Regions from separate parts of the Kitasatospora sp. NPDC096204 genome, predicted to be linked through region 3. Evidence: riboswitches for the same ligand, from Rfam matches in the RefSeq annotation. Region 3 holds a riboswitch; each other region holds the start of a gene.

Region 1 (7,089 bases), on a different contig from region 3:
GGCCGGCCGGCCAGCACCTCGGCCGGGACGGCGCCCCAGCGCTGCTCGTACCGCTGCTCCGCGCAGACCCGGGCCTGGCCGGTGCCGTACAGCGGGTTGAGCCCGGCGGCGGGGCCGAGCAGGAAGACCAGGGTGTTGAGCGCGATCAGGGCGTAGCTGACCACCGGGACGGGCACCGCCGGGCGGCCGCCCCGGGCGGCGGTGTGGTCGGGGACCGCGAGCGCCATGCGGCCAAGCATCCCTCCGGGCGCCGCAGGTGACACGGTGGTTTAGGGCAGGTGGACTAGCCGGGGAGTTCGGACGACCGGTGGCCGCGGTGGTTGCCCCAGGCAATAGGCTTGGGGCGGGCATTCCCGCCTCCCGCCGCCGATGCCGGGGCTCCGGGGGGAGCGCCTAGCCCACGCAGGGACCACCCGAGAGGACCCCCGATGACCGTCCCCGCCCTGACCGCCGAGACGCGCTGGCGCTGCACCCTGTGCGGCAACCTCACCCGCTTCGACGTGACCCGCACCGCGCGGGTGACCGAGTTCCTGCACTTCGACCTGGCCGGCGAGTCCAAGGTCGAGGAGACCGAGGTGCTCAGCGAGACGATCGAGTCGGTGCGCTGCCGCTGGTGCAACGCGGTGGACCAGGTCGAGCTGGTGGCCCGCCCGGGTGCCGAAGGGGAGCAGGCCCCCACCGAGCAGGGCTGACCCCCGCCGCCGCGGCGGGCGGGTGCGCGGAGCACCCGCCCGCGCCGCACGGGACAATACAGAACAAGACGCACGGAGCGTGACGACAGGGGCGGCCGCGGCCGTGCCCCGCTGGACCAGGATCGGAGCCGAGGACGTGGTGGACGCAGCGAAGGAGCCCGGCGAAGCCCAGGGGCTTCAGCCCGCTGCGGCCGAGGCCCAGGCCGAGGCGGCCGGGACGGCGGACGACTCCTCCGGGCCCGCGGCGGAGCGCGTGGTCGAGAAGCTCGACCGTCCGCTGCCCGAGGGGGTGCGTCGGCGCGTGGTCGGGCTGGCCTCGGACGCGCTCGGCGGGCTGCCGCCGGCCGAGCTCCCGCAGAGCCTGCGCCAGTACGTCAAGTTCACGCCGGCGCGGCGGGCCAAGTACGCGGCCACGGCGTTGGCGGCGGCGCTGGAGGCGGAGCCGGCCTTCCGGGTGCGGATAGCTGAGCGGCTGCGCCTCGGGCAGCCGGACCTGGTGAGGGCGCTGGAGTCCGGCACCGTCCCGAGCGCCGCCGATCCGATGGACGTCGCGGCCGCCGCCTACCTGGTGCGTTCGGTGGGCTGGAGCCGGCTGGTGGCCGAGGCCGGCGAGGAGGCCGAGCGGGCCGGTGCCGAGGACGCGGCCGCGGAGGCGGCCCGGCTGGTGGAGAAGCTGCAGGCCGAGCTGGCCGAGGTGCGGGCCGCCGCCCGGGCGGACCTGGACCGGCAGCGCGCCGAGTCCGACGGTGTCCGCAAGGAGGCCGAGTCGCTGCGCAAGAAGGTGCGGTCGCTGGAGAGCGACACCCGCCGGGCGCAGGCCGAGACCCGCCGGGTGAGCGGTGAGCTGGAGGCCCTGAAGGCGCAGGCCGCGGCCGAGCGCGGCGCCGCCGAGACCGAGGCGCGCAGGCTCCGGCACCGGCTCTCCGAACTGGAGACCGCGGCCGAGCAGGGCCGCCGGTCGGCCCGCGAGGGGCGCGGCGTCGAGGACATGCGGCTGCGGCTGCTGCTGGACACCGTGCTGCAGTCTGCGCAGGGGCTGCAGCGGGAGCTGGCGCTGCCGGTCTCCCAGATCCGCCCGGCGGACCTGGTGGAGGCGGTGGTGCCGGGGGCGGCCTCGCCGCACGACGTGGCCCGGCGCGGGCTGGCCGAGGACGATCCGGCGCTGCTGGACCAGCTGCTGGCGATCCCCCAGGTGCACCTGGTGGTGGACGGCTACAACGTGACCAAGACCGGCTATCCGGCGCTGCCGCTGGAGCAGCAGCGGATCCGGCTGCTGGGCGGGCTGGCGATGCTGGCCCAGCGCACCCAGGCGGAGGTCACCTGTGTGTTCGACGGGCAGGACCTGGACGTCCCGGTGATCATGGCGCCACCGCGCGGGGTCCGGGTGCGGTTCAGCCGGACCGGGGAGACGGCCGACGAGCTGATCCGCCGTCTGGTGCGGGCCGAGCCGCAGGGCCGTCCGGTGGTGGTGGTGTCCACCGACCGGGAGGTCGCGGAGGGCGTGCGGAAGGCGGGCGCGCGCCCCGTGGCGTCGGTGCTGCTGCTGAACCGGCTGGCCCGGCCCTGACCTCGGCCGATTCCGTGTGATTCCTGGTCAGGGGCGGTGTCGGGGCATGGTGAGGGGGCCGTGGAGTCAGCGTGGGGTGGCCGAGTTCATGCCATCGGGGGAGTGGCACAACGGATAGATCTTCACTAAGGTCTGGCGTCAAACCTATTTTCGGGAATCTCATCCCATCAGGTGAGTCCGATGGAAGAAGGAGCCGGTCCCTTGGCCTCCCACCGCCGTCCCAAGCAGCCGAGCCGCGCACGGATCTCCGTGCTCACCGCTGCCGCTGCGACCGCGGTCGCCCTCTCCGCCCAGGTGGCCGCGCACGCCGCGCCGCAGCCGAACAAGGCGGACGTCAAGGCGCAGATCGACCAGCTCCAGGAGGAGCAGGAGCAGGCGGCGGAGAAGTACAACGGCGCCAAGGAGCGGGCCGACCAGCTGCGCAAGCAGGCCGACCAGCTGCAGGACCAGGTGGCCCGCAGCCAGGAGCAGATGACCCAGCTCCAGGGCGGCCTGGCCGAGGTGGCGGGGGATCAGTACCGCTCCGGCGGCATCGACCCGTCCGTCCAGCTGATGCTCTCCTCCGACCCGTCCGGCTACCTGGAGAAGGCCTCGACCGTCCAGCAGGCCAGCACTAGCCAGGCCGAGGCGCTCAAGGGGCTGCTGGAGCAGCAGCGCCGGCTGGACCAGGAGAAGGCCGAGGCGGCCGCCGTGCTGGCCTCGCTGGACACCACCACCAAGGACCTCAACCAGGCCAAGGCGGACGTCAACACCAAGCTGAAGACCGCCCAGGACCTGCTGAACTCGCTCAGCGCCGCCGACCGCGCCGCGCTGAAGGCCCAGCAGGCGCAGGACGACCGCGCCTCGCGCGGCAGCGAGCGGGTCGACCTCGGCAGCCTGCCGCCGGCCAGCGGCTACGCGGCCGTGGCGATGGCCAAGGCGATGAGCAAGCAGGGCTCGCCGTACGTGTGGGGCGCCACCGGCTCGACCACCTTCGACTGCTCGGGCCTGATGGTCTGGTCGTACGGGCAGGCGGGCGTCTCGCTGCCGCGCACCTCGCAGGAGCAGGGCCACTACGGCACCCGGGTGCCCTCGCTGGACCAGGCCCAGCCGGGAGACCTGGTGATCTACGGCTCCGACATGCACCACGTCGGGATGTACATCGGCAACGGCATGGTGGTCCACGCGCCGCACACCGGTGACGTGGTGAAGGTGATGAAGGCCGACGCGATGCCGATCAACACCATCCGCCGGGTCTGACGGCCCGACACGCCCGCGGGCTCCTCGGGGGCCTGTGAAAAGCGCCACCCTCCCCGTGGGGGTGGCGTTCGGCTTTCCCGCCCTTTCGTGACCACATGCTGAGAACCGATCAGCCTTCTGTGTGCCAGTGGTCACCATCGGTCATTTTCACAAAAGAACTTGGGTAATCTTCTGTCTTTTTTCTGACAAGGATTTGAACGGATCACGGTTCAGTTACTAGGGTCATGCTCCGAACCACCGCACTGTCGATCGCCCAGCCAGGGTGTCGGCGGTGGTTACCGCCGAGTTCGCGAGGCAGCGGGGCAGGTCGAAGCGACTGCCCGACAGGGGAGCCCAGTGTTCGGGGGCGCTGCGGAGCGGAGCCGGGGAACCATGTTCCTCCGGGGTGAATCGGCGCCAGGTCGGCCGGTGAAACGGCCGTGAGGCGTCGTAGGGCATGCTTCCGGCCCGAACCCGTCAGCTCACCCGGTAGGCGGACGTAGGAAGAAGGAGTCCGCCTTCGTGGCGTCCCATCGTCGTCCCAAGCCCGCCGGTCGCGCTCGCGTCTCGATCCTGACGGGTGTCGCCGCGGCGGCCGTCGTCCTCTCCGCGCAGGGTGCCCACGCGGACCCGCAGCCGACCAAGGAACAGGTCAAGGGGCAGGTCGACCAGCTCAACGAGCAGGCCGAGGTCGCGACCGAGAACTACAACGCCGCCCAGGCCAAGCAGCAGGAGCTGGAGAAGCAGGTCTCCGGCCTGCAGGACCAGGTGGCCCGTCAGCAGGCCCAGGTCACCGAGCTCCAGGGCGGCCTCGCCGAGATCGCCGGCGAGCAGTACCGCAACGGGGGCATATCCCCGACCGTCCAGCTGATGTTCTCCTCCAGCCCGGACACCTTCCTCAGCCAGGCCGGCACGCTGAACCAGGCCGGCAGCACCCAGAAGGGGCAGCTGAAGGAACTCCAGGAGCAGCAGCGCAAGCTCGACCAGGACCGCAACGAGGCCCAGGGCAAGCTCGCCGAGCTGGAGTCGACCACCCAGCAGCTGAAGGCCTCCAAGGACGAGGTCCAGGGCAAGCTGAAGGCGGCCCAGGACCTGCTCAACACCCTGACCGAGCAGGACCGTCAGGCGCTGCGCCAGGCCGAGGAGAAGGCCGCGGCCGACGCCAGGGCCAAGGCCGACGCCGCCCAGGCGCAGCAGCAGCAGGCCGACCGCGCCTCGCGCGACAACAGCCGCGGCAACCTGGCGGCCCCCACCACCACCGCTCCGGTGAACGTGGCCGCGGGCAGCTCGCGCGGTGCCGCCGCCCTCTCGTACGCCGCGTCCAAGGTCGGCAGCCCGTACGTCTGGGGCGCCACCGGCCCGGGCTCCTTCGACTGCTCCGGTCTGATGGTCTGGGCGTTCAACCAGGCGGGCGTGTCGCTGCCGCGCACCTCGCAGGCGCAGGCGGGGGCCGGCACCCGGCTCGGTACGGACCTCTCCAAGGCCCAGCCCGGCGACCTGCTGATCTTCTACAGCGACGCCCACCACGTCGGCATCTACGCCGGCAACGGCCAGGTGCTGCACGCCCCCAAGCCGGGTGCGTCGGTGCGCTACGAGGCCGTCACCAACATGCCGCTGACGGGCATCGTGCGGGTCTGATCCCCGCTCGGACGCCTCCGGGCCCGGCCTTCCCCAGGGAAGGCCGGGCCTGCGGCTTTTCCGGCGGGTCGAGCTGATGTCCGATTAGGGGTCGAATATTCGGGTTGGGAGGGGTTTGGACTCGCTTGCCCGGACTCGCTAACGTCTGCCACCGGACTCCCGCTCTACGGCCGCCCGTCCCGGTGCGGCGGCGGGGCCGCGCCGCAGGATTGGAGCCGCTGCCGCCATGCCCGTGCACCGTCGTTCCCAACTGCTCACCCGGGCGCTGGTGCTGACCGCGGCCGCCGCCACCGCGCTGGGCGTGGCCGCCGGAGGCCGCGCCCAGGCCGCGCCGGACAGCCCGGACCCGGGCGACCGTCAGGACGTCAGGACGCAGGTCGAGCAGCTGTACGACGAGGCCGAGCAGGCCTCGGAGAAGGCGAACGCGGCGCAGGAGGCCCAGCGGCGGCTCCAGGGCGAGACCACGATCCTCCAGGGCGAGATCGCCGTCGCCCAGGACCAGCTCAACGAGCTGCGCGGTGACCTGGCGACGGTGGCCGGGGCCGAGTACCGCGGCGGCGGGTTGGCCCAGACCGCCCAGCTGTTCCTCTCGCCCGACCCGGAGGGCTACCTGGTCCGCGCCCGCACCCTGGGCCAGGCCGCCGCGCGCCAGCAGGAGACCCTGCACGAGCTGGTCACCCGCCAGCGCCGGCTCGACCAGCGCCGCTCCGAGGCGGCCGGCAAGCTCGCCGAGCTGGACCAGACCCGCCGCACGCTCGCCGACACCAAGCAGCAGATCCAGCAGCGGCTCGCCAGGGCGCAGAAGCTGCTGAACGGCCTGGGTGCCGCCGAGCGGGCCCGGATGACGGCCCAGGACGCCCGGGAGGCCGAGCAGCGCGCCACCCGGGGCACCGACCGGCTGGACCTCGGCACCGCCCCGCCCGCCTCCGAGCGCGGGGCGGCCGCGCTGGCCGCCGCGGTGCGGATGATCGGCTCCCCGTACGTCTACGGGGCCACCGGACCGCACGCCTTCGACTGCTCCGGTCTGATGTACTACAGCTGGCGGCAGGCCGGAGTGACCCTGCCGCGCACCTCGCAGGCCCAGGCGTACGCCGGGCAGCGGATCAGCCTGTCCGAAGCGCGACCGGGAGACCTGGTGATCTTCTACCGGGACATGCACCACGTCGGCATGTACGCCGGCGGCGGCGTGATCGTGCACGCCCCCCGCCCGGGCGCCAAGGTCCGCTACGAGAGCGTCACCGCCATGCCGGTCTCCGGGGTGGTCCGGCTCTGAACGCCCCGACGCCCGGTTCCGGCGACCCCGCGGACCCCGCCGAGATACCCCGTCCCCGCCGTGCGCTGTCCCGGCGGGGCGCGCTGCTGCTCGCGGCCGGCGGGCTGGCCCAGCTGTCACTGCCCCCGGCCGCCCCGGCGGCGCCGCCCGCGGCGCGCCCGGCGGACCGGCGCGGCGAGGTGGCCGCCGCACTGGCGGAGCGGGCCCGGTCGGCCCCGCCGTGGGCCGGGCTGCCGGTGGCCGAGGCGGCGTACCGCAACCTGGTGCTCGCCGCCTCCGGCGGGCCGGAACGGCTGACCGCGGCCGCCGACCTGACGGTGCGGATCGCCGGGTACGACGAGTACCCGGTGGTGTACCCGCGCCGGATCGAGTTGGTCCCGGCCGGGGACGGCTGGCGGGTGGAGCGCGAGGAGGGTGCGGGCGGACCGCCCGCGCCCTGGGACTTCGGGCCGCCGCGGTCGGCGCCGGGCGAGTACTGCCTGGTGCTCGGGCCGGCCGCCGGCCCCGACCCGGCCGAGCTGGTCGCGGTGGCGGACCGGGCGGTGCCCGCCGTCACCGAGGTGTGGGGCGGCGCCTGGCCGCAGCGGCTGCTGCTGGAGCGGCCCGCCACCGAGGAGCAGTTCGCCCGGCTGCTGGAGGGCGACCCGGACGGCTGGACGGGCATGGCGGCGGTCACCGTGGCCGCCCCCGGCGCGCCCTGG
Region 2 (7,089 bases), on a different contig from region 3:
GGTTCGGGCGCCCTCGGCACGGGCGCCCCGCGCCCGTCCCGGGACGTTGCCCCGGTGCCCCTCCCGGCTGGTACGACGTGTGTGTGCCACGGAGGCTGCCGCTGTGCCGGTTCGGAGCCTTCGGCACGGGCGCACCGCGCCGGCTCCGGGCGTTGGCCCTGCGCCTCTTCTGATCGCCATGAACAGCTCCAGCCCCCTTGGGCCTCCACGTGTCCCAGGCGCTGCCACCCGCCAGCCCGGTCGCCGAACGCGCATGCCACGGCCGCTCTCCACTCCCGACGGAGGGCGCCGCCATCTCGGATCAGGAAGTCGACCGGGCCGACTTTTCGTGCTGGTGGCTTGCGGAGAAGCAGGGCGGCGTCTGGGAGGGGAAGTCGGCGGGCTCGGCTTCGTGTGCGGGTGCGGGCTTGGTCGAGGTGTCGGCCCGGGGTGGGGTGGGGGCCGGAGTGGGAAGCCGGCTGGGCCGACTTCCCGTGTCGCGGCGGGACTGGCCGGCGAGACCGAGGGCGTGGGAAGTCGGCGGGTTCGACGTTCTGCGCTGGTGGGGGCGTGCCCGGGGGCGGAGGTAGGTTCGGGGTGTGACGACGAATGTTCCGGGCGCGAAGTTGATCCTCCTGACCACCACCCACCGGGTGGCTCCCGGGCTGCTGGCGTGGCCGGCGTGGGAGGCGTTGCGGTCGGCGGGGCGGGTGTTGGTGGGGGACGAGGGGCATCCGCAGGTGGCGGCGGTGCGGCAGGCCGGGGTGGGCGTGGAGGTCGTGCCGGCCGGGTCGGCGCCCGCGTTGGCGCGGCTGCTGACCGGGCAGCCGGCCGGGGGCGGGCCGACGGTGTGGCTGGGCAGCCCGGACGGGGATCCGGGGCTGACCGACGCGCTGGCGCGGCTCGCGGTGGAGCGGGCCGGTGAGGTGCCCGAGATCGAGGTGCTGCCCGGTTCGTACGACCTGCCGGGGTCGCGGCTGCTGGACCTGGTGACGGTGATGGACCGGCTGCGCTCCCCGGGCGGTTGCCCCTGGGACGCCGAGCAGACGCACGAGACCCTGGTGAAGTACCTGGTCGAGGAGGCGTACGAGCTGGTCGAGGCGATCGAGGACGGGGAGCGGCAGACGCTGCGCGAGGAGCTGGGCGACGTCCTGTTCCAGGTGTTCTTCCACTCCCGGATCGCCGAGGAGCACCCGACCGACCCGTTCACCGTCGACGACGTGGCCGGGGACATCGTCGAGAAGCTGATGTACCGGCATCCGCACGTGTTCGGGAACGTCGAGGTCGAGGGTGCCACCGAGGCGGAGGCGAACTGGGAGCAGCTGAAGGCGGCCGAGAAGGCGGACCGCGAGTCGGTGCTGGACGGCGTGCCGGCCGGGCTGCCCGCGCTGGCGTACGCGGCGAAGCTGGTGTCCCGGGTGCGCCGGTCCGGGTTCACCGGGATGCCGGACGAGCCGTACGAGCTGCCCGCCGAGCTGACCGCCGACTCGGCGGGCCGACTGCTGCTCGCGGTGGTGCAGCGGGCCCACGACGCCGGGGTGGACGTGGACGCGGCGCTGCGGTCGGCCGCGCGCGGTTACCGGGACGGGGTGCGCGCGGCCGAGGGTCTCGAGCCGGACGGGGAGTAGGCGCTCAGGCCGCCGTGGCGGTGTGCTCCGGGCGCCGCTGCGGCGGGACGAGTTCGCCGATGGCCTCGCCGACGAGGAGGACGAGTTCGGCGAGCCGCTCCAGGTCGAGGTGGTCGGGCAGGTCGGCCAGCGAGATGATCCGCTCGCCGCCCGGGCCGGCGACGGCGAACAGGTCGATCGGCCCGAGGTGCTTCTCGGCGGTGTCCACGAGGGCGGCGACGTCGCTGGGGCGGCGGATGTCGCCGCAGACGCCGACGACGGGGCAGCCCGGCCGGTCGAGTTCGGTGGCGAGGTCCTCGGCGACGCCGACGTACTGGTCGGCGATCAGCATTCCGGCGGCGCCGGCCGCGGAGAACCGGCGGGCGAGGCCCGCGCCCGACCCGCCGTCGAGGACCGCGATGACGACGACTGACCCGCTGACCCGCATGGCCTGCTCCTCCCTGTGGACGACACCGCACCGGCGCCCACGCGTACTGCGGAGGATCGTAGGCACGTCCTGACCCTCCGCGACAGGGATTACCCCTCAGGTGACCAGGCTCACGCCCGCCCCGCGGCCAAGAGTCGGCCAAGAGCTGTCCACGGACCGTCCACGACCCCGCCACGGACGGTCAACGGCCCGGCTACGGCCCGTCCATGAGCCGGCCGTGGCCCGGTCATGCCCCGGTCACGACGCCGCCGCGGAGCGCCGCCCGACGGGCGCGGCCCGCCGGAGGGCGGGTGCGCCCGTCGCACCGGATACGGTCGGTCCATGCCAGCTCAGCCCGACCCCGCCCGGCCCGCCGCCGCGTCCTGCGACACCCCCGCCCCGCAGCTGTTCACCTGGGAGTTCGCCTCCGACCCGTACCCCGCCTACGCCTGGCTGCGCGAGCACGCCCCGGTGCACCGCACCACCCTGCCGAGCGGGGTGGAGGCCTGGCTGGTGACCAGGTACGCGGACGCCCGGCAGGCGCTCGCGGACAGCCGGCTGTCGAAGAACCCGGCGCACCACAGCGAGCAGGCGCACCGCACCGGCCGGGTGGGCATCCCGGGGGAGCGGCAGGCGGACCTGATGACCCACCTGCTGAACATCGACCCGCCGGACCACACCCGGCTGCGCCGCCTGGTGTCGAAGGCGTTCACGCCGCGCCGGGTGGCCGAGTTCGAGCCGCGGGTGCAGCAGCTCACCGACCGGCTGATCGACGGCTTCGCGCAGCGCGGCTCGGCGGACCTGATCCACGAGTTCGCCTTCCCGCTCCCCATCTACGCGATCTGCGACATGCTCGGGGTGCCGGCCGAGGACCAGGACGACTTCCGCGACTGGGCCGGGATGATGATCCGGCACGGCGGCGGCCGGCGCGGCGGCGTGGGGCGGGCGGTGAAGCGGATGCGGGCGTACCTGCTGGAGCTGATCCACCGCAAGCGCGCGGACCTCGGGGACGACCTGATCTCCGGTCTGATCCGGGCCAGTGACCACGGCGAGCACCTGACGGAGAACGAGGCCGCGGCGATGGCCTTCATCCTCCTGTTCGCGGGCTTCGAGACGACCGTGAACCTGATCGGCAACGGCACCTACGCGCTGCTGCGCAACCCGGAGCAGCGCTGGCTGCTGCAGGAGTCGGTGGCGCGCGGGGAGAGCGCGCTGCTGGAGACCGGGATCGAGGAACTCCTGCGCTACGACGGGCCGGTGGAGCTGGCGACCTGGCGGTTCGCGACCCGTCCGCTGACCATCGGCGGGGTGGACATCCCGGTCGGCGACCCGGTGCTGGTGGTGCTGGCCGCGGCGGACCGCGACCCGGCCAGGTTCGCCGCCGAGAACACCCTGGACCTGTCCCGGACGGACAATCCCCACCTGGGCTTCGGGCACGGCATCCACTACTGCATCGGCGCTCCGCTCGCCCGGCTGGAGGGGCGTGCCGCGCTGGCCACGCTGCTTTCCCGGCTGCCCGACCTGCGGCTCGCGCAGAGCCCGGACGACCTGCGCTGGCGCGGTGGCCTGATCATGCGTGGGCTGCGCGAACTACCGGTGGAATTCAGCCCGGAGAGCCGCTCTCCGCACACGCCTCCACAGGCCTCTCCGCACACCCCTCCACAGGCCCCTCGAACGCCTCCGACGTGCTGAGATCACGCTGACGGGACGTCGCCGATCGCCCGCCGACGGGGGTGTGAACACCCATCAATCCGGACATAACACCGCCGTTGGTAGGCGATTGAACACGGGCCGTAATTGTCGTGTGATATCGACGATATGAGCTTGTGATTGTCCTGATGATCTGTCTACTCTCCCTGGAGTTCGCAGCTGCGGACCTCGTGCGCGGAACGCCGAATCCTGCCCGCCGCGCCCGGGAAACCGACCAGACCCTGGGCAGGGGCGGGGGAACCAGGTTTGTTGCCGTCTCCCACGGCTTGGGGTGAAGCCGCCCGAGCGGAATCGTTTCCGCGTACGGCGGCCGGGCCACCTCCCGGTCCGAACCCGACAGCTCACCTCGCAGGCGTGCGGAGAGGGACCTCTTCATGCTGTTCGTTGGAACTGGCCGTCACCGTCGTCGCACCCAGGCCGAGAAGGCCATCGCCGTCGCCGGTGTGGCCGGCGTCGGACTCGCGATGCCGCTCCTCACCGCCACCGGCGCCTCCGCCGCCCCGGCCTCCACCTGGGACGCCGTCGCCCAGTGCGAGAGCGGCGGCAACTGGAGCATCAACACCGGCAACGGCTTCTACGGCGGCCTCCAGTTCACCTCCAGCACCTGGAAGGCGTACGGCGGCACCGCCTACGCGTCGCAGGCCAACCAGGCCAGCAAGGCCCAGCAGATCTCGGTCGCCGAGAAGGTGCTGGCCTCGCAGGGGCCGGGCGCCTGGCCGGTCTGCTCCCAGAAGGCGGGTCTGACCAAGGGTGGCGCCGCGGCCGTGGTCGACACCTCCTCGGACGCCAAGCCGCAGTCCGCCCCCAAGCAGCAGACCCCGAAGCCCGCCGCCAAGCCGGCCGCGCAGCAGCCCGCCGCCCAGAAGCCGGTGCAGAAGCCCGCCGCGCAGCCGGTCCAGCAGGCCGCCCCGCAGCAGCAGGCGCAGCCGCAGACCCCGGGCTTCTCCGGCAAGGCCGGCTGGGACGCCGACGCCAAGGTGTTCTGGTACCAGAACAACGGCGCCTGGTACTGGACCAGCCACCAGAGCGTCTACCAGCAGTACGCCGGCCAGGCCGCCGCCCAGCCGCAGTACGCCCCGCGCGCCGCCCAGCAGGCCCCGCAGGCCGCCGGCCACGACTACACCGTCCGCGCCGGGGACACCTTGTCGACCATCGCCGCCGCCCAGGGCGTGTCCGGCGGCTGGAACGCGCTGTACGAGCAGAACCACGCCACCGTCGGCGGCGACCCGAACCTGATAATGCCCGGCCAGGTGCTGCACCTCGGCTGAGCCCCCGCACCGCCGTCACCCCGGTCACCGCCCCCGCCGTGACCCGGCGTCGGTGCCGCTCCGCCCCGCCGTCCGAAGGGGACCGGTCCTACCGGTCCCCTTCGTCCGCATTCGCCCGCGCCGGTGGGACAAGCTGGGACAAGCAGGTGAACTACCGGTGGGTAGTGGGGCCACACGCTGAGACGGAACCGAGGTGGAGGTGGCCCCGGGAGCCCGGGCGGTTAGGCTCTGGTCGTAACGACTCCGCAATCGTCCTGCTGACAGCACCCACCGTCAGACCGGACCCTGCTTCCGCAAGGAGATGCCTCGTGCCGTCCATCGATGTCGTCGTAGCCCGTGAGATCCTCGATTCGCGCGGCAACCCCACGGTCGAGGTCGAGGTCGGCCTCGACGACGGCAGCACGGGTCGTGCCGCTGTCCCGTCGGGTGCCTCCACCGGCGCCTTCGAGGCGCTGGAGCTGCGCGACGGCGACAAGAACCGCTACTTCGGCAAGGGCGTCGAGAAGGCCGTCCTGGCCGTCATCGAGCAGATCGGCCCGGAGCTGGTCGGCTACGACGCCACCGAGCAGCGCCTGATCGACCAGGCCATGCTGGACCTGGACGCCACCCCGGACAAGTCCTCGCTCGGCGCCAACGCCATCCTGGGCGTCTCGCTGGCCGTCGCGCACGCCGCCTCCGAGGCCAGCGACCTGCCGCTGTTCCGCTACCTGGGCGGCCCGAACGCGCACGTCCTGCCGGTCCCGATGATGAACATCCTCAACGGTGGGTCGCACGCCGACTCCAACGTCGACATCCAGGAGTTCATGATCGCCCCGATCGGTGCGGAGTCCTTCTCCGAGGCCGTCCGCTGGGGCGTCGAGGTCTACCACACGCTCAAGGGCGTGCTGAAGGAGCGCGGCCTGTCCACCGGTCTGGGCGACGAGGGCGGCTTCGCCCCGAACCTGGACTCCAACCGCGAGGCCCTGGACCTCATCGTCGAGGCCATCAAGAAGGCCGGCTACGTGCCCGGCCGTGACGTCGCGCTGGCCCTGGACGTCGCCTCCTCCGAGTTCTACGAGGACGGCGCCTACCACTTCGAGGGCAAGGAGCTCACCGCCGCCGAGCTCATCGAGTACTACGCCGAGCTGGTCGCCGCCTACCCGCTGGTCTCCATCGAGGACCCGCTGGACGAGTCGGACTGGGACGGCTGGAAGGCCATGACCGAGAAGCTGGGCGACAAGGTCCAGCTGGTCGGCGACGACCTGTTCGTCACCAACCCGGCCCGCCTGGCCCGCGGCATCGAGACCGGCACCGCCAACGCGCTGCTGGTGAAGGTGAACCAGATCGGCTCGCTGACCGAGACCCTGGACGCCGTCGAGCTGGCCCAGCGCAACGGCTACCGCTGCATGATGTCGCACCGCTCCGGCGAGACCGAGGACGTCACCATCGCCGACCTGGCCGTCGCCACCAACTGCGGCCAGATCAAGACCGGCGCCCCGGCCCGCTCCGAGCGCGTCGCCAAGTACAACCAGCTGCTGCGCATCGAGGAGATCCTCGACGACGCCGCCGAGTACGCCGGCCGCGGCGCCTTCCCGCGCTTCCGCTCCGCCGAGTGACCAGCGGATCAGTACGGCGAGTCCGGGGCTGAGCGCCCCGGGCCCGGGGGCCGAGTGCTCCCGGTAGCGCACGCCTGACCGGTGCCCCGCCGTTCACCCCGTAGGGTGGACGGCGGGGCACCGTCGCGACCAGGAGGGGATACGGGAGATGGCTGGCTGGAGGATCCCGGGCTTGGCGGCCCGGCCCCGGTTCACGAGCCGGGCGACCGTCCTCGTCCTGGTGCTCTGCTCCCTGGTGGCGATCCTCGCCTACCCGACGCGGCAGTTCATCTCCCAGCGCGCCGAGATCTCCGCCCAGCGGGCGAAGGCCGACCACGCGCGCCAGCAGGTCGAGCAGCTGCGCCGGGAGCGGGCCCGCTGGCAGGACCCGGAGTACGTCAAGGCGCAGGCCCGCGCCCGGCTGCACTACGCGGTGCCGGGGGAGACCCCGTACATCGCGGTGGACCCGGCCGGCCAGGGCTCCGCCCAGCCCTCCTCGTCCGCGGCCGGTGCGGCCTCCGCCC
Region 3 (7,089 bases):
CGACGGTCTCGCCCGCGTAGCCGCGGCCCCAGCACCCGCGGGCCAGCACGCACCCGAGCCAGGCGGCACGGTGCCCTTCGAGGGTGAGCGAGGCCTGCCCGATCGGCGTCGCGTCGTCCGGCTCCTCGGCGTCGGCGAGCCTGGTGACGGCGAGCCGGTAGGTGTCCCGCTCCTCGGCCATCGCCTCCTCCAGGTAGAGCTCGACCTGGTCGGCGCAGTCCTCCCGGTCGCTCGGCCCGAAGGGCAGGTACCGGGTGACCTCCGGGTCGCCGAGCAGCGCGTGCAGCGCGTCCACGTCGCCCTCGGTGTGGTGGTACTCGCGGACGGCCAGTCGCGGGCCGGTGAGTCGTACGGGGACCATGGCTGCCGACCCTATCCCCGCCCGGCGGCTACCGTTCGGACTATGAACGACGAAGACCTGCGGCTCGCCCCGCGCACCAAGGCCGCCGACCTGCTCGCCTGGGCGGCCGAGCAGGGCCGCGCGCCGGTGGCCGAGGGGCCGCTGCGCGCGGTGCTGGCGCTGCTGGAGCTGGGCGAGGGCAGGATGCACGACGGCTGGCCCGAACTGACCTCCGACGCGGTGGAGCACCTGCTCCACGAGCGGCTCCACCTGTACGTCCAACCCGCGCCCGAGGAGGACCCGCTCGCCTACGGCGACGCCGTCCGGCTGCTGGTCGACCACCAGCGGGCGGCCCGCCGGCTGAACGCCAAGCGCCAGGAGCGGCTGCACGAGGAGGCCGAGTGGCAGGGAGAGGTCGCGACCGGGCTGCTGCGCCGCGCCGACCTGGTGACCTGGCCCCGGCTGTACGCGCTGCTGCTGCACGCGCACGGGGCGGACGTCACGGACCCGGAGGCGGTGCGGGAGTGGCTGGCCGGCTTCGGGGAGTTCGCCGAGGAGGAGCGGCTGGCGGCGTTCGAGGCGCTGGCGTCGGCCGGCTGGCTGGACGAGCCGGACGAGCGGGGCTGGGGCCCGGCCCGGGTGCTGTCGGTGGGCATGGCCACGGACGGCGCGCGTCGGCTGCTGGAGCAGGGCCTGATGCGGCGCAGCTACCGCAACCTGGCGCGGCTGACCGCGCTGGGCCGGCCGATGCCGGACGAGCTGGCCGGGGACTTCGGGAGGTTCGAGGAGGCGGCGGTGGACGCGGCGCTCGACCTGTTCGGCGCCTGGACGGTGCCGGGGCTGCCGCGGCTGCTGGTGACGGAGTTCCCGGAGCTGGCGCCGGAGCCGGGCCCGGAGGAGATCGACGCGTACCTGGCGCAGCTGCCCGTCGAGGAGTGAGACGCGGCGCGGGAGGCCCCCGGCCCGGGGGCCTCCCGCGGGTGCGTCGGTGCGCGTGCGTCAGGGGTTGAGGCCGCGCTGCTGGAGCCAGGGCTCCGGGTCGACCGGGGCGCCGCCGCCGGGGCGGACCTCCATGTGCAGGTGGGGGCCGGTGACGTTGCCGGTCGCGCCGACCTTGCCGATCTGCTGGCCGGAGGCGACCTTGCCGGAGCCCTTGGTGATCGAGGAGAGGTGGCAGTACCAGATCTCGGTGCCGTCGGGCAGGGTCTCGACGATCCGGTAGCCGTACGAGCCGGCCCAGCCGGCCGAGGTGATGGTGCCCTGGCCGAGCGCGTAGACGGGGGTGCCGGTGTCGGCGGCGAAGTCCAGGCCGGTGTGCAGGTTGGCCCAGTAGCGGGCGCTCTGGCCGTAGTGGGCGGAGAGCCGGTAGTCGTTCACCGGGAGGGTGAGGGCGGCGGCCTTGGCCCGCTCGGCCTCCTCGGCGGCGCGCTTGGCCTCGGCCTCCTTGGCGGCGGCCTTGGCCTCCGCCTCCTGGGCGGCCTGCACCCGGGCGGTCTCCTCGGCGGCGGTGCGCTGGCTGTCGGCCTGGTGCTGGATGCGGGCGGCGAGCGCGAGGCCGGGGTCGGCGGCGAGGGCGACCGGGGTCTCGTCCGGGACCTCGACGGCGGGGGCGGCGGCCGGGGTCGCCGAGGCGAAGCCGGTGGCGCCCAGCGTGGCGGCGACGGCGGTGACGCCGAGCAGCGGGGAGGCCCCGCGGGTCTGACGCGGCATCCGGTGGCGGTTGGTGTCGGCCTCCGCGGCGAATGCCTCCGGGCCGAAGGCCTCGGGGCCGTCCGTGCCGGGGTGGTCGAGGAGCTGGGTACCGGCTGCGGGGCCGGCCGGGTGTGCCGGGGTGTGCGTCGACGCCACGGAGGCGCGCTCCTTTCCTTCCTTCGCGCCTACCGGGTTAGCTGACGGGTTCGGAGCAGGAAGGTCTCCTACGGCCGGGCCGGAGCCCCGCCGATTCACCCCAAGGAACGTGGTTCCCCGGCTCCCTGACCTGCCCGGAGGCGGGTCTGCGGGATTAGGCGACGGCGCACGGTGCCGTCTGGGTACGGCGTTGACGACCGCGCTGCGTTATCAAACGTTAATCCTAGGAGGCTCTGATTCCAAGCCATCCGTTTCGGGCCGCCCGATGGCAGGTGAACGGACGTCAACGAACGGCCCCTCACGCACGGCCCCATCTGAGTACCCCTACTCATGTGCGGCCCGGCCGGACGGCCGCATCCTGACGCCATGAGCGCACCGATGCAGACCCGCACCACGGCCGCGTACCACATCCAGGCCGTCCTCTCCTTCGCCCTGTCGGGCATCGCCCTCGCCGCCGGGATCGCCTACCTGCCGGTCGGCGGGTGGACCAGGGCCTTCCTGGGGATCGGGCTCCTCTACACCGTCACCTCCGCGTTCACGCTGGCGAAAGTGGTCCGGGACCGGCAGGAGTCCAACGAGATGGTCACCCGGGTGGACCAGGCCCGGCTGGAGAAGCTGCTCAGCGAGCACGACCCGTTCAAGGTGGAAGGGGCCTGACCACACCCGCCCGACCGCACCCGCCCGACCGCACCCCCTTCCCCCGGCCCGCAGACCGCTTGACGGCTAAGGCTATTAGCCTTAGCTTTATGGCTATCGGCAGTACCGCCGATGCCCCGCACCGGCGGCCCGAGGAGGACCCCGTGAACGGCACCATCACCCCGAGCACCCAGTACCTGACCGTCCCCGGCGGCCGGATCGCCTTCGACGACACCCGGCAGGGCAACGGCACCCCCGTCGTCCTGCTCCCGGGCATGCTCGACAGCCGGGCCGCGTACCGGCACCTGCGCCCGCTGCTGGTCGCCGCCGGCCACCGGGTCGTCACCATGGACCTGCGGGGCTTCGGCGAATCCTCGATCGGCTGGGACGACTACGGCCCGGCCGCCATCGCCGGCGACGTCCTCGCCCTGCTGGACCACCTCGGCATCGAGCGCGCCGTCCTCGCCGGCAACTCCTACACCGGGGCGACGGTCGTGAAGGCCGCCGGGGACGCGCCCGAGCGGGTCGCCGGGATCGTCCTGATCGACGCCTTCGTCGAGAGCCCGCCGCCGAACGCCCTGATGCGCGGCGTCATGGCCCTCATGGGCACCGCCCTCGTCCACTGGCCGGCCTCCTGGGGCTTCTACCTGCGCCGGATGGCCTTCCCCGGCGCCAAGCCCGCCGACTTCGACGCGTACGTGGGCGGGCTGGTCGCCGCGCTGCGCACCCCGGGACGGAAGACCGCCACCCGCGGCTACGTCCACGGCGACTCGGCGCCGGTCGGCTGGACGGCCGCGGTGCGGTGCCCGGCACTGGTGGTCATGGGCGGCAAGGACCCCGACTTCCCGAAGCCGGAGCTCGTCGCCGACCGGCAGGCCGCCGCGCTCGGCGCGCGGAAGGCGATGATCGAGGGGTCCGGGCACTACCCGATGGCCGACAACCCGGCGGCCACCGCGGACGCCCTGCTGCCGTTCCTCGCCGAGCTCGGCTGAGCGGCGCCCCCGGCCCCACCCGGCCCCGTCCGGCCCCGTCCGGCCCCGCCCGGCCCCGCCCGACCCCGCCCGACCCCGCCCGACCCACCGACGTCACCGGCACCCGCCCGACAGCGCCCGACGTCACCCGACTTCGACCCGTACGGAGAGCCCGAGCCCATGCCCCGCGTAGGACTGACCCCCGACCAGGTCGTCGACCACGCCCTCGCCCTCATCGACGAGCAGGGCGCCGAGGCCCTCACCCTGGCCTCCGTCGCCGCCCGGGCCGGGGTCGCCACCCCCTCGCTGTACAAGCACGTCAGCGGCGGCCTCGCCGAACTGCGGCGGCTGATCGCCGTCCGGGTCACCGGGGAGCTGGCCGACCGGCTGGCCGAGGCGGCCGTCGGACGCAGCGGGGACGACGCCGTCGCCGCCGTGCTGCGCGCCTACCACGCGTACGCCACCGAGCACCCGCACCGCTACAACGCCCTCCCCCAGGCCCCGCAGCCCGACGACGACCTGGCCCGCGCGGCCGCCCGGCTCGTCGGCGTGATCGTCGCCGTCCTGCGGGAGTACGGCCTCGACGGCTCCGAGGCGATCCACGCCGCCCGCACCGTCCGCTCCCTCGCCCACGGCTTCGCCTCGCTCACCACCGCCGGCGCCTTCCAGCTCGCCGAGGACCTCACCACCACCCACGACCGCCTCATCGCCACCCTCACCACCGGGCTGCGCGCCTGGCCCGCGTAGCGGAACGGCGCCGGAGCGGAACGGCACCGGAGCGGACCGGCGCCGGTGTTCCCGCACCCGGCCGCTCCCCTTCCGAACACCGTGCGCACAGACCCCACACACCGTGGAACGCGATCCGGCCACCCGGCTCGATTCCGACGCCGTCCGCCGGTGCCGGTCAGGCAGGTCGGGCCGCTCGTCAGGCGGTGGGGTCGGGGTCGAACGAGTGCCGATTGCCGCCGAATTGACTCGATATTGACGAGATCCGGTCACTTGGCGAGATCCGTTCACACCTTCGTAGGATCATCACCCTAGAATTCGCCGCGTGACGATGACTCAGTGGTCCGTAACGGCAACCGGCGTGCTCGCCGTCCTCGCCCTCGTGGCCGCCGCGCGGTACCGCGCCGTGTCCGTCACCCAACGCGGCCGCGCCGACCGGCTGCACGGCGAACTCACCGCCGTCCAGGAACAGCTGGCCACCGAACTCTCCCGCCGCGGCGCCGACCTCGCCGCCGTCCAGCAGGAGCATGAGCACACCGCCTCCACCCAGCGGGCCTTCCTCAGCGTCGCCCGCCGGATCCTGGTGATGGCCCACGACCAGCAGGCACTGCTGGACGAGATGGAGCGCACCCACGACGACCCGGCACTGCTGGAGGGCCTGCTCAAGGCCGACCACGCGGCCGCCCAACAGGCCCGGCTGGCCCAGACCCTGGCCGTGCTGTGCGGCGCGCGGGCCGGCCGGCACTGGCCGGAACCGGTCTCCCTGGAGGACGTCGTCCGCGGCGCCCAGTCGCGCATCCTGCCGTTCCAGCGCGTGGTGGTGCGCAGCCGGATCGAGACCGCGGTGGTCGGCGCCGCCGCCGAGGCGCTGATCCACGCGATCGCCGAGCTGCTGGACAACGCCACCCGCTACTCCCCGCCCAGCACCCAGGTGTTCGTCACCCTGATGCCGGTGCACAACGGCGCCGTCATCGAGATCGACGACGGCGGCGTCGGCATGCCGGAACAGGCCGTCGCCAAGGCCGCCGCCGCACTGGCCGGCGGCAGCACCCTGGAGGTCTCCCGGCTCGGCGAGGTGCCCCAACTGGGCCTCGCCGCGGTCGGCCGGCTCGCCGAGCAGTACGGCTTCCGAGTCACGCTCAGCTCGGCACCCTCGCCGTACGGCGGCGTGCGCGTCGTCCTGCTGCTCCCGAACGCGCTGCTCACCGAGCCGCTGCCGCCCACCGTCCCCGGCCTCGGGCCGGACGACCGCGCGTTCAACCCCGGCCCCCCGCCGGCCTCTCCCGCCGGCCACCCCCTGGTGGAGACCCCACCGCCCGGCCGGCACGCCGCCGACGGCACCCCTCCCCCGCTGCCCCGCCGGAGCCACCGACGCGACCGCAACAGCCGCCCGGCCCAGCACGCCGCTCCCCCTCCGCCGCCCGCGCCGCCCTACCGCTCGGCCCGGGACGCGCAGGCGTTCATGGCGATGTTCCAGGCCGGAACCGCCAGCGGCCGGTCCGCCGCCCGGGCCCAGGCCCAGTTCGACCCCTCCCTGCCCGTTTCCCCCCGACTTCCCCAGCGCTCCGGAGAGTTCCATGACCACCACCCCTGATCTCGGCTGGCTGCTCGCCGACATCATCGCCGTCCCGCAGGTCCAGCACGCCGTCGTCGTCTCCAACGACGGCCTGGAGATCGGCCGCAGCGAGGGCATCGGGCGCGACGACGCCGAACGGCTCGCCGCCGCCTGCTCCGGACTGCAGTCGCTGGCCCGCGGCGTCGCGACGGGCTTCGGCGGACCGGGCAGCGCCACCCGGCAGATCATCATCGAGTACGGCGGCGGCTACCTCTTCGTCGTCGCCGCCGGTGCCGGCGCGCACCTGGCCGTGGTGACCAGCGAGGCGGTCGACGCCGGCCTGGTCGCCTACCAGATGCAGGTCCTGGTCGAACGGATCGGCACCCACCTCACCAGCCCGCCGCGCGTCGACCACGCGGCGGGGGGCCACCGGTGAGCGGGCCGGTCCGGCCGTACGTCATCACCGGCGGCCGCAGCCGCCCCACCCGGGCCGAGCTGGCCGTGGAGAGCCTGGTCAGCGCGTCACCCGAACCACCGGACCTGCCCGAGCACGAGCTGCTGAACCGCGAACACCGGCGCATCCTCGACCTCTGCCACAGCCTGCTGTCCATCGCCGAGGTGGCGGCCCACCTGGGGCTGCCGCTCGGCGTCGTCAAGGTGCTGGTCGGGGACCTGTGGGACCTCGGTGCCGTGCAGGTGCTCCCTCCCGTCCCGCAGGCCGAACGCCTGCCCGCAACCCTCCTGGAAGAGGTGCTCGTTGGCCTCCGCCAACTCCGCTGAAGCCGTCCCCGGGGCCGCCGGGTCCGCCGACGGGCCGCGGTACCTGCCCTCCTCGGTGCAGGGCGCGGTCAAGATCCTGGTCACCGGTCCGTTCGGGGTCGGCAAGACCACCCTGGTCGGTTCGCTGAGCGAGATCACCCCGCTGCGCACCGAGGAGACCATGACCGCCGCCAGCGCCGGCGTGGACGACCTCACCGGGCGCCCCGGCAAGACCACCACCACGGTGGCGCTGG

Evidence for each region. Region 3 has a riboswitch for cyclic di-AMP ahead of ACIQ87_RS36550 (M23 family metallopeptidase). Riboswitches for the same ligand answer to the same signal wherever they lie in the genome.
Region 1: it holds a riboswitch for cyclic di-AMP, as region 3 does, so the genes downstream of both, ACIQ87_RS12605 (NlpC/P60 family protein) here and ACIQ87_RS36550 (M23 family metallopeptidase) in region 3, are expected to answer to the same signal.
Region 2: it holds a riboswitch for cyclic di-AMP, as region 3 does, so the genes downstream of both, ACIQ87_RS24285 (transglycosylase family protein) here and ACIQ87_RS36550 (M23 family metallopeptidase) in region 3, are expected to answer to the same signal.

Annotation. Positions count from the first base shown of each region.
Region 1 is NZ_JBIWFT010000009.1:166,277-173,365, reverse strand. It holds gene ACIQ87_RS12625 (rhomboid family intramembrane serine protease) at 1-227, opposite strand, end outside; gene ACIQ87_RS12620 (hypothetical protein) at 429-692, shown strand; gene ACIQ87_RS12615 (NYN domain-containing protein) at 946-2,259, shown strand; gene ACIQ87_RS12610 (NlpC/P60 family protein) at 2,461-3,498, shown strand; cyclic di-AMP (ydaO/yuaA leader) riboswitch at 3,836-3,989, shown strand; gene ACIQ87_RS12605 (NlpC/P60 family protein) at 4,000-5,115, shown strand; gene ACIQ87_RS12600 (NlpC/P60 family protein) at 5,342-6,388, shown strand; gene ACIQ87_RS12595 (hypothetical protein) at 6,568-7,089, shown strand, end outside.
Region 2 is NZ_JBIWFT010000022.1:139,731-146,819, forward strand. It holds gene ACIQ87_RS24270 (MazG family protein) at 579-1,607, shown strand; gene ACIQ87_RS24275 (SDR family NAD(P)-dependent oxidoreductase) at 1,612-2,034, opposite strand; gene ACIQ87_RS24280 (cytochrome P450) at 2,356-3,705, shown strand; cyclic di-AMP (ydaO/yuaA leader) riboswitch at 3,926-4,092, shown strand; gene ACIQ87_RS24285 (transglycosylase family protein) at 4,098-4,991, shown strand; gene eno (phosphopyruvate hydratase) at 5,300-6,586, shown strand; gene ACIQ87_RS24295 (septum formation initiator family protein) at 6,735-7,089, shown strand, end outside.
Region 3 is NZ_JBIWFT010000053.1:23,289-30,377, forward strand. It holds gene ACIQ87_RS36540 (GNAT family N-acetyltransferase) at 1-361, opposite strand, end outside; gene ACIQ87_RS36545 (hypothetical protein) at 404-1,279, shown strand; gene ACIQ87_RS36550 (M23 family metallopeptidase) at 1,340-2,188, opposite strand; cyclic di-AMP (ydaO/yuaA leader) riboswitch at 2,201-2,359, opposite strand; gene ACIQ87_RS36555 (YiaA/YiaB family inner membrane protein) at 2,555-2,845, shown strand; gene ACIQ87_RS36560 (alpha/beta fold hydrolase) at 2,935-3,816, shown strand; gene ACIQ87_RS36565 (TetR/AcrR family transcriptional regulator) at 3,976-4,542, shown strand; gene ACIQ87_RS36570 (sensor histidine kinase) at 4,853-6,115, shown strand; gene ACIQ87_RS36575 (roadblock/LC7 domain-containing protein) at 6,099-6,512, shown strand; gene ACIQ87_RS36580 (DUF742 domain-containing protein) at 6,509-6,856, shown strand; gene ACIQ87_RS36585 (GTP-binding protein) at 6,834-7,089, shown strand, end outside.